Regions from separate parts of the Gulosibacter sp. genome, predicted to be linked through region 2. Evidence: riboswitches for the same ligand, from Rfam matches in the RefSeq annotation. Region 2 holds a riboswitch; the other holds the start of a gene.
The links. Region 2 has a riboswitch for FMN ahead of ribD (bifunctional diaminohydroxyphosphoribosylaminopyrimidine deaminase/5-amino-6-(5-phosphoribosylamino)uracil reductase RibD). Riboswitches for the same ligand answer to the same signal wherever they lie in the genome.
Positions count from the first base shown of each region.

Region 1: another riboswitch for FMN. It lies ahead of ACTHXA_RS14620 (ABC transporter permease); the one in region 2 lies ahead of ribD (bifunctional diaminohydroxyphosphoribosylaminopyrimidine deaminase/5-amino-6-(5-phosphoribosylamino)uracil reductase RibD).

Region 1 is NZ_JBQDBE010000032.1:12,116-17,159, reverse strand. Features, by position in the region: gene ACTHXA_RS14635 (homing endonuclease associated repeat-containing protein) at 1-751, opposite strand, end outside; gene ACTHXA_RS14630 (hypothetical protein) at 762-962, opposite strand; gene ACTHXA_RS14625 (ABC transporter substrate-binding protein) at 990-2,033, opposite strand; gene ACTHXA_RS14620 (ABC transporter permease) at 2,175-3,041, opposite strand; FMN riboswitch at 3,146-3,272, opposite strand; gene ACTHXA_RS14615 (DUF3151 domain-containing protein) at 3,315-3,755, shown strand; gene ACTHXA_RS14610 (adenylosuccinate synthase) at 3,817-5,044, shown strand, end outside.
Region 2 is NZ_JBQDBE010000021.1:19,905-24,948, reverse strand. Features, by position in the region: gene ACTHXA_RS12625 (cation:dicarboxylate symporter family transporter) at 1-320, shown strand, start outside; gene ACTHXA_RS12620 (DEAD/DEAH box helicase) at 317-2,839, opposite strand; FMN riboswitch at 2,950-3,098, shown strand; gene ribD (bifunctional diaminohydroxyphosphoribosylaminopyrimidine deaminase/5-amino-6-(5-phosphoribosylamino)uracil reductase RibD) at 3,204-4,283, shown strand; gene ACTHXA_RS12610 (riboflavin synthase) at 4,312-4,983, shown strand; gene ribB (3,4-dihydroxy-2-butanone-4-phosphate synthase) at 4,980-5,044, shown strand, end outside.

The DNA.
Region 1 (5,044 bases), on a different contig from region 2:
GGGACGTTGCGCGATCGCCGAGGTCCGCCCAATGCAGCGACTCGTGCCAGCCGCCGTATCGTTTCATGAGCACGCCCGATGACGGTTCGTCGGGGGCGCGAACTTTGTCGTACTGAGCGACGGTGATCGGGCCGTCGAGGACGGTGGCCGCGCGGTGTAGCGCCGCGTAGCAAACATCGTCGGTGTGTTCGCGACGTGGACCCTCACCCGGAACGATGGAGAGCACTTCATCCGCGAAAGCCCATGGCTCGTGCGCGGAAGTTGCATCCGCGGAGGCCGCATCCGCTGAAGTCGCGTCTGCCGTGGTCGCATCCGTGTGCCCAAACGCATCCGCGGGCCGCGAAATCAAGGCAGCTGAATACGCAATGATTTGCTCGGCAGTAGCGCGAACCTCCGACCATTTCCCGAGCCGCGCACGCACGCTTGCAGCGCTCGGAAGCTCGTGCTGCCGCATCCATACGCCAAGGTCTGCGTACGAATGCCGTTCGCGATCGGCGCGGAGGTAGGCAACGACGCTCGCCCAGAGCTCGGCATCCGAAATCACGCGGCGCGGTTGTCGAACGCTGGTGAGCCGGTCTTCGAGCCCGGCCGCGCGCATCGCTTCGCTCCAGCTGCCGAATCGCAGGATGAGCGTTGAGGGGCTTGGCGCGTCGTGTTCGCGTGCCCACTCGTCATAGTCGCTCAGCCGAAAAGAGGATGCGTCGGTCGACCATTCCCGAAGATGGTCGATGAGCTGCGACTCAGGCATCATGCTCTCAACACTAGAGGAGTCCGTTGGCGCGCTCGATTGGCCTGGCGGCGCGGCGATTCGCCGTGTGTTCGCGCGGATTACTCGCCAGAGTGCCGTAGTCATGGCAGCTAGCGTTCATCATGGTTGAAGTGCGAACCATGATGAGCGCTGCGAGCCCGGGGTACGCCGCTGCTGGCCGGGTTGCGGCGGTGCGAGCCAGGAACGCGAGCACGCGCACCCCGCGCCGCCCGCCAAACCACTACGGCAGCAGCTCGTTGGTGTAGGCGTCCTCGGCGGCGACCGGCTCGCTGATGATTCCGGCCTCGGGCATGAACGCGAGCATCGCATCCCACGCCTCGGGATTATTGGTCAGCAGCGGCAGCTCACCGTCGGTCTCCATGAGCGGAATGGTCGCCTCGAGCGTGGCGAGCGCGGCATCCTTTTGCTCATCGGTGGTCAGCGTCGGGATGTAGTTCGCCGCGATGTCGACGGTCTCAGCCGGGTTCTCGGCAATGTATTCGATGGCCTGCGCCACCGCACCGAGTACCGCGGTGACGTCTTCGCCGCGTTCCGCCACAACCGCAGTCTCGGCACCGAGCGCCGGGCCGACCAACGTCGGAGCTGCGGGGTCGACGGCCTCAATGACCCGAATGTCCATACCCTGGGCGGCGAACTGCACCGCGTCGTTGTTCGAGAAGCCCATCACCGCATCCACCTTGCCGGAGGACAACGCGGCTTGCTGGGTGAACCCGATGTGCTGCACGTCGACATCGGACTCACTCAGCCCGGCACCGTCGAGCATCGCAAGCAGCGCGAAGTAGGTCTGGCCGTACGGTCCGGGGGTGCCGACCGAGTGCCCTGCAAGGTCTTCAGCCGATTGGATCGGGGAGTCCTCCGGCACGATCAGCACGGCCGGGTAGGTGTTGTACAGCGTCGCCACCGAGGTCACGGGCACACCACCCGACACGGCCTGAACGATCTCGTCGCCACCCGCGTACACGAGCTGTTCATCGCCGGTCTTCAGCGCACCGAAGAGTTCCTCGCTCTCACCGTGGTGCCGCAGCTCGACATTGACGCCAGCATCCTCGAAGTAGCCAAGCTCCTCAGCCACATAGAACGGTGCGAACTGAATATTCGGTGTGTAGGTGAGGCCAATCGTGAGCGCCTCACCGGACGCAGCATCCGGCGCGGCGGCAGTTTCGGATGCGCTGGGCGAGCCAGCCTGGCAGCCCGCGAGGGCGAGCGCGGCAACAGCCGTAGTTGCGAGCGCTTTCAGGATGCGGGGGAATCGGTTGCGGGACATTGGGTACTCCTGGGTTGGGGATGCGGGGGTGATTGCGCGTCGGCGGCGACGTGCATTCGGCGCTCAGCGGGCCTGAACTTAAGGTTTTGCCGAGTTGGCGTGGACGCGCGTGTTGCCTCGGGTTGAGTTGCGGACAGGGGTCTAGTTCGCCGTGGTGACGACGATCGCTTGGGTAGTGGATGCGCCGTTCGCCTGCCGACGAAGGTCGCTTGAAGTGCGCCGCTGTCGCTTATTCGCGAGCGACTGCAGCACTTGCAGGATGGTGAACATGCCCACCGCGAGGAAGGCGAGCATGAAGAGGGTCGCGAACATGCCCTCGGTGTCGTTCGCGTCGCGGTAGAGCGTCAGCAGCATTCCGAGGCCCTGGCCGCCCATTGTGAATTCGCCGACCACCGCGCCGGTGACCGAGAGGGCGACTCCGGCGCGTATCCCGGCCAGGATGCTCGGCATCGCGAGGGGTGCCTCGACCCAGGCCAAGGATTGCCAGGCATTCGCGCCGTCAAGTTTCGCGGCCTCGAGGACGTCTTGGGGGAGCGCGCGCACCCCGATCACCGTGGTGATCAGCATCGGGAAGAACGCAACCACCGCACACAGGATCGCGATTGGCGTGAGGCCGTAGCCGATCCACAGCGCGAGTAGCGGTGCCACCGCCACCGCGGGGATGGCCTGCGAGGCAGTGACATAGGGCGTGAACGCGAGGTCCACCCAGCTGACTTTCGCAATGAAGTAGCCCAAGGGCACCGCCACGAGCGTTGCCAATACCGTGCCCATGAGGGCAGCAATCAGCGTCTCTTCGGTGTGAGTGAGCAGCGGTCCCTGCGTGAGCTCGAGCCAGAAGCGGGCGAAGAGGTCGCTCGGCGCAGGCAAAAACGCCTCGCTCACCGCACCGGTACGAATGGCGAGTTCCCACACCACGAGGACCACGGCCGCCAGAGCCACCGGTGCCACAATGCGCGGCCACCGCAGTGAGGCCTGCGGTGATCGTTGCCGGGGTGAATTCCGTGCCATTGTGTGCGGTTGTCCTTCTCTTCCAGCTCCGGAGGAGTGGGGAGAACAATGGAAGGCACAAACAGTGGCACCGTCACGCGCATCCATGAGGATGCTTTGCAACGCACGAGCGCCTCCCATCCGGACTTTAACCGTCGGTATCGGAATTTCACCGAATCAGCCGCCTCCCAAAGGACGCGGGTCGTGGACTATAACCACCGGCTCGGACTTTCACCGACCCCGGAGCACGTGTACTTGAACGCGATCTTACGCGTTCTCCGAGATAATGGCACCATGACTTCAAATAATTTGCTTGGCATCCCGGAGACTCGACTCGATGAAGAGCCGGAGGTAATCGATGACCTGAGCCACCTGCCCCGTGAAAAGACCGCGCTCGCGGCCATCGTCTCAAAGCATCCGACCTCATCCCTCGCCTGGGCTGAGGCGGCCCAGCGCGAATTCCTCGACGGGCGCATCCTCGAGGCCTATGCCTACTCGCGGGTGGGCTACCACCGCGGCCTCGACGCGCTGCGCAAAGCGGGTTGGCGCGGTCAGGGACCGGTGCCTTGGGAACACGAACCGAATCAGGGCGTGCTGCGTTCATTTTGGCAGTTGCGCCGCGCCGCAGCGGAGATTGGTGAGACTTCGGAGGTCGAGCGTCTCACTGCGCTATTGAACGACTCTGACCCCAAAGCTGAAGCCGCTATCGAAGAACTGGATGGCGCAGGCCAGTAGAGTTGCTGTTGATCTGCGTCCAATAGGGCGCATTACTCGCATTACTCAAGGAGATGAGTTCATGCCAGGCGTTGCAATCATCGGCACCCAGTGGGGCGACGAAGGTAAGGGAAAGGCAACCGACCTTCTCGGCAACCGAATTGACTATGTGGTCAAATTCAACGGCGGCAATAACGCCGGCCACACGGTCGTGATCGGCGACGAGAAGTACGCGCTGCACCTGCTGCCCTCGGGGATTCTATCCCCCGGTGTGACGCCGATTATTGGCAATGGCGTGGTCGTTGACCTCAACGTGCTGTTCGAGGAGCTCGAGCATCTCGAAGAGCGCGGCATCGACGTGTCGAAGCTGCGCATTTCTGGCAATGCGCACGTGATTCCCGAGTACAACCGCGCGCTCGACCAGGTCACCGAGCGGTTCCTCGGCAAGCGACGCATCGGCACGACCGGTCGCGGCATCGGGCCTACCTACTCCGACAAGATGTCGCGGGTCGGTATTCGGATGCAGGACCTCTTTGACGAGGGAATCTTGCGGCAGAAGATCGAGGGCGCGCTCGTGCAGAAGAACGAGATGCTCGTGAAGGCCTACAACCGGCGCGCATTCTCGGTGGACGAGATCGCCGACAGCCTGCTGCCCTTTGTCGATCGCTTGCGCCCGATGGTGGGCGATACGGCGCTCGAGCTGCACCAGGCATTGGATGCGGGCAAGACCGTTGTGTTCGAGGCCGGCCAGGCGACAATGCTCGATATTGACCACGGCACTTACCCATATGTGACCTCTTCGTCGGCGACTGCGGGTGGCGTCGCGACCGGTTCCGGTGTGTCGACGCGGCATATCGACCGCCTGGTAGGAATTCAGAAGGCGTACATCACGCGCGTGGGCTCGGGCCCGTTCCCGACCGAGCTGGACGATGAGTTCGGCGAGAAACTGCGCGAGCGTGGCGGCGAGTTCGGCACCACCACCGGTCGCCCACGCCGCACCGGCTGGTTCGACTCGGTGATTGCGCGCTACGCATCCCGCATCAACGGCTTCACCGACCTCGTGATGACCAAGCTGGATGTGCTCTCTACCTTCGAGACGATTCCGGTGTGCGTGGCCTACGACGTGGATGGGCAGCGCTTCGACGAGATGCCGATGTCACAGTCGGACTTCCACCACGCGAAGCCGATCTACGAGGAGTTCCCCGGTTGGCAAGAGGACATCTCGGGTATCCGCGAGTTCAGCGACCTGCCGAAGAACGCGCAGGACTACGTCAAGGCGGTTGAAGAGCTCTCGGGCGCGCGCATTTCTG
Region 2 (5,044 bases):
CTGCAGGTCTGCAGGCCTACCGTCCGGACCTCGTCAATGGCGTGGGTGTGATCGTCGGCATCGACCGCTTCATGTCGGAAGGTCGTGCGCTCACGAACTTCAGCGGTAACGCCATCGCCACCCTGCTCATCGGTACCTGGACCAAGCAGGTTGACCGCGAGCGCGTGAAGCAGGTACTGAGCGGCGAGCTACCCTTTGACGAGAGCATGCTCGATAGCGACCACGAGGATCCTGAGCTCGAAGAAGCGGATGCGGAAGCGGATACTGCAACCAGTCCAGCAGTTCACGACTCGAGCCGTGAGCCCGTCACCACGCGCTAGAGCCGCACCACCTCGGTAACCCGCAGCACCGCCTGGCCTTCCGCCGCCGATTCGTTCAGATCGACTTCGGCACGGATGCGCCAGGCGTTGTCGCCTTCGGGGTCGAGAAGCGTCTGTTCAGCCTGCCAAAACCCAGCTGCCTCGCGAGCCTTGTCGATCTGGCAGTACTGGGGTGAGCGCGCGGCCCCGTCGATCTGGATCTCGTCGTATTCCGCGTAGTAGTCATCGAGGATGCTCGGCCAGTCGATCGCCGGGTCAAGGGTCGTGAGGTCCTCGTCTCGTTCGAGCGACGCGAGGTGGACGCGGCGCCACAGCTCATTCCGTACGAGGACCGTGAAGGCACGTACGTTCTGCACCACGCTCTTGGGTGCGGGCGGAAGTACCGGCTCGCCCTGCGCATCCACCGGGGCGACGAGGTCGGCCCACTCGTCAACGAGACTCGAGTCGACCTGCCGGACGAGCTCACCGAGCCACTCCAGCACATCCATGAACTCATCGGTACGCGCATCGGAGGGCACGGTTTGTCGCAGCGCACGGTATGCATCCGAAAGGTAGCGCAACACCACGCCTTCCGAACGAGAAAGGTCGTAGAAGGCGACGTATTCTGCGAAGCTCAGTCCGCGTTCGAACATATCGCGCACGACCTTTTTTGGGGAAAGCTCAAAGTCGAGTACCCAGGGCTGCGAACTGGCAAACATCTCAAAGCTCTGGTCGAGCAGCTCCTCGAGCGGTTTCGGCCACGAGATCTCTTCGACACGCTCCATGCGCTCTTCGTATTCGACGCCGTCGGCCTTCATCTCGGCAATGGCTTCGCCCCGAGCCTGGTGCTCTTGGGCGCGCAACACCGGGCGAGGGTCGTCGAGCGTGGACTCGATCACGCTAACGACGTCGAGCGCATACGTGTCCGATTCCGGGTCGAGCACATCCATCATCGCGAGTGCGAAAGGTGACAGCGGTTGATTCAACGCGAAGTTCGCCTGCAGGTCGATGGTCAGTTGGATGCGACCGTCCACTTCTTCGACGATGCCGGAATCGAGGAGGGTGCGCCCGATTTCGAGTGCGCGCCGCGCCATCGCAAATTGCCGTGGGCGCGGTTCGTGATTGTCGAAGCACAGATCGCGAACGTTCTGGAAGACGTCCCCACCGCGCTCAATAATGTTGATGAGCGTCGCGGAAGTCATCTCCATGTGGCTCGTAAGCGGTTCCGGTTCCGCGGCAACGATGCGGTCGAAGGTCGCTTCGGTCCAGTTCACGAAGCCCTTGGTGGGCTGTTTTCGCGTGACTTTGCGCTGCTTCTTCGGGTCGCCCGCGGCCTTGGTCATGGCGTGCTCGTACTCGACCACGTGATCCGGCGCTTCAACCACCACGGTGCCGTGATCGTCGTAGCCGGCGCGGCCCGCTCGGCCGGCGATCTGGTGAAATTCTCGCGCGCTCAGGTGGCGCATCCGCTGGCCATCGAATTTGGACAGCGCCGTAATCAGCACCGCCCTGATCGGGACGTTAATCCCGACCCCGAGCGTGTCGGTGCCGCAGATGACTTTGAGCAGACCCCGCTGGGCGAGCTGCTCGACGAGACGCCGATATCGCGGCAGCATGCCGGCGTGGTGCACACCGATTCCCTGTCGTAACCACCGCGAGAGTGCCTTACCGAAAGTGGTCGTGAACCTGAATTCGCCGATTGCCGCGACAATTTTGTCCCGGTGTTCGCGGCTGGCTACCTTAATGCTCGAAATGGCTTGCGCTCGTTCGACCGCCGCGGCCTGCGAGAAATGCACGATATAGATCGGCGCTTCGTCATCTTCGAGAAGCTTTTCGACCGTTTCGTGAACGGGCGTGAGCACGTAGTGGAAGGTCAGCGGCACCGGTCTCGTTGCTCCGGCTACCAGCTCGGTGGCGCGATCGGTGCGCCTACTCAGATCCTTGCGCAGCGCATCCGTGTCGCCCAGTGTCGCCGACATCAGCAGGAACTGCGCGCGCGGCAGCAAGAGCAGTGGAATCTGCCACGCGGCACCGCGCTGCGGATCGCCGTAGTAGTGGAACTCGTCCATTACCACCTGGTCGACGTCGGCCTCCGCACCCTCGCGGAGCGCTTTGTTCGCAAGAATTTCGGCAGTGCAGCAAATGATCGGCGCATCCGGATTCACCGAACTATCGCCGGTCACCATGCCGACGCGTTCGGCACCAAAGATCTCGACGAGCGAGAAAAACTTCTCGCTCACCAGGGCTTTGATGGGCGCCGTGTAATAGGTGCGGCCGCCGCGGGCCAGTTCGATCGCGTGGGCCGCAATGGCCACGAGTGACTTGCCGGTTCCCGTCGGGGTGGCAAGGACCACATTCGCGCCAGACACGAGGTGGATGATCGCCTCATCCTGTGCCTCGTAGAGGTCGATGCCGCGCGATCCGGTCCACTCGAGAATCGCCTCGTAGACGTGATCCGGGGCATAGGGCGCCGAAGGATCGGCGAGCGTCGGGATGAGCTCGGGGAGGGTCGGGATGGTTTTGGGCGCGGCGTCAGACATGTCCCGTTGATCTTCCCACACCGAGTGACCGGCCAAACTTGGCGCAGAACGTAATGAAGTGACATCTACCCTTGCGCTTGGCTTCGTGACCCGGTTACAGTAACCGCAGCAACATGCTCCGGGGTCGGTGTAAATCCGAACCGGCGGTGATAGCCCGCGACCGCTACGCGTAACCGGCACTTCGGTGTCGAGAACGAGCAGCGCTGATCTGGTGGAATTCCAGAGCCGACAGTCAAAGTCTGGATGGGAGGCGCATGGGCGGCACAATTGGGTGCCGCTGTTCAGCGAACGATCACCGCATTTTTGGTGAGCGTTGGTGAGTGTTCTTTCCCCCGGTGCAGCTCAAGCACTGGGAGGACACACTGTGAAGTTAGACACGGCCACGATAGTCGCGACCACCGACACCGTCGATGGCGTCTCTGCGGCAATGCGCCGGGCAATTGAACTCGCCTATTTGGGCCCCGAGTTCGGGCCGAACCCTCGGGTTGGATGCGTGATTCTCGCTCCGGATGAGGGCGGTCCACGACGCGTGCTCGGCCAGGGCTACCACCGCGGTGCCGGTACCGCGCATGCGGAAGTCGATGCGCTGCGTGACGCCTGGGATCGCGGCGCAAGCCTCCTCGGTGCCACGGCGATTGTGACCCTCGAGCCCTGCTCACACACCGGCCGCACCGGACCCTGCACCGAGGCACTCGCCGCAGCCGGTGTGGGCGAAGTCATCTACGCCGTTGACGATCCCAACCCCGCGGCCGCCGGTGGCGCAACATACCTGCGCGACCGCGGTATTCGGGTGCGTTCGGGGCTCAGCTTTTCGGAAGCGTATGAGGTGGTGCGAATCTGGGCGACCTCGGTGCGACTCGGTCGCCCCTACGTCACGCTCAAGCTCGCCACGACCCTCGACGGCAAGATCGCGGCCGAGGATGGCACGAGCCAGTGGATCACCTCGGTGGATTCGCGAGTGCACGCGCACCGCAATCGCGCCAAAGTGGATGCGATCCTCGTCGGTACCGGCACGGTCCTCGCCGATGACCCGACGCTCACCGCCCGCGATGCGCTGGGTGCGAATCTTCCCCACCAACCGCTGCGGGTCGCGCTCGGTCGCCGGCCGGTGCCGGCGGCGGCACGCATGCGAGGCGGTGTCGATGAATTTTTGCACTTGGCCACGCACCGACCGGATGAAGCACTCCAGGCCTTGAACGAGCGAGAAATTCGGCACGTCCTCGTGGAGGGTGGGGCAGGTGTCGCCACCGCATTCCTCAAGGCTGGACTCGTCGACGAACTCCACACCTATCTCGCACCGGTACTGCTCGGTAACGGTAAGAGCGCAGTCGAGAGCCTTGACATTTCGACCCTCGCCGAGGCACGTCGCTGGCAAACCACCGAAGTCCGCCAGCTCGGCCACGACACCTTCATCCGCGCCATCGCACCAGACCAGCTGCCCTAACCCGCCCCAACAACCAGGAGCCCAATTTATGTTCACCGGACTCATTGAAGAGATCGGCACCGTCCTGAAACTCGAACAATTCTCGTCGCGTCCCGACGCGGTCATTACCGTGAAAGCGGAGACAGTCAGCCAAGATGCACGACCCGGCGATTCAATCGCCGTTTCGGGAGTGTGCCTCACTGTCGTCGAACTACTGCCGGACGGCTCATTCACCGCCGATGTGATGCCCGAAACCATCGAACGCAGCACCCTTTCGGGGTTCGTTGCCGGTACGCAAGTCAATCTCGAGCGTGCCATGCGCGCGGATGCTCGGCTCGGTGGCCACATCGTGCAGGGCCACGTGGATGCGGTCGCCACGCTTGCGCGCCGCATCCCGGGCACGCGTTGGGACGACCTCTACTTCACGGTCGATCCAGCACTCACCCGCTACATTGCCGAAAAGGGATCCATCTCCATCGACGGCACTTCGCTCACCGTGACGGAGGTGACCCGCGAGGGTTTCGGGGTGTCGATCATCCCGACGACGTCTGAAGCCACCACCATCGGTGCACTCGCTCCGGGCGACCGGGTCAATATCGAAGTTGATGTGCTCGCGAAGTATGTCGAGCGAGCGCTTTCTGCACGCGTTGACGGTCTCCTCGACGAGGCACAGGACCACTATCAGCCAAAGCATCTCAAGGCCGAGGGAGCAATCCGATGACCACCAACGAACTCTTTGCACGCGCCTTTGCCGAACTCCGCGCGGGTCGGCCGATTCTGGT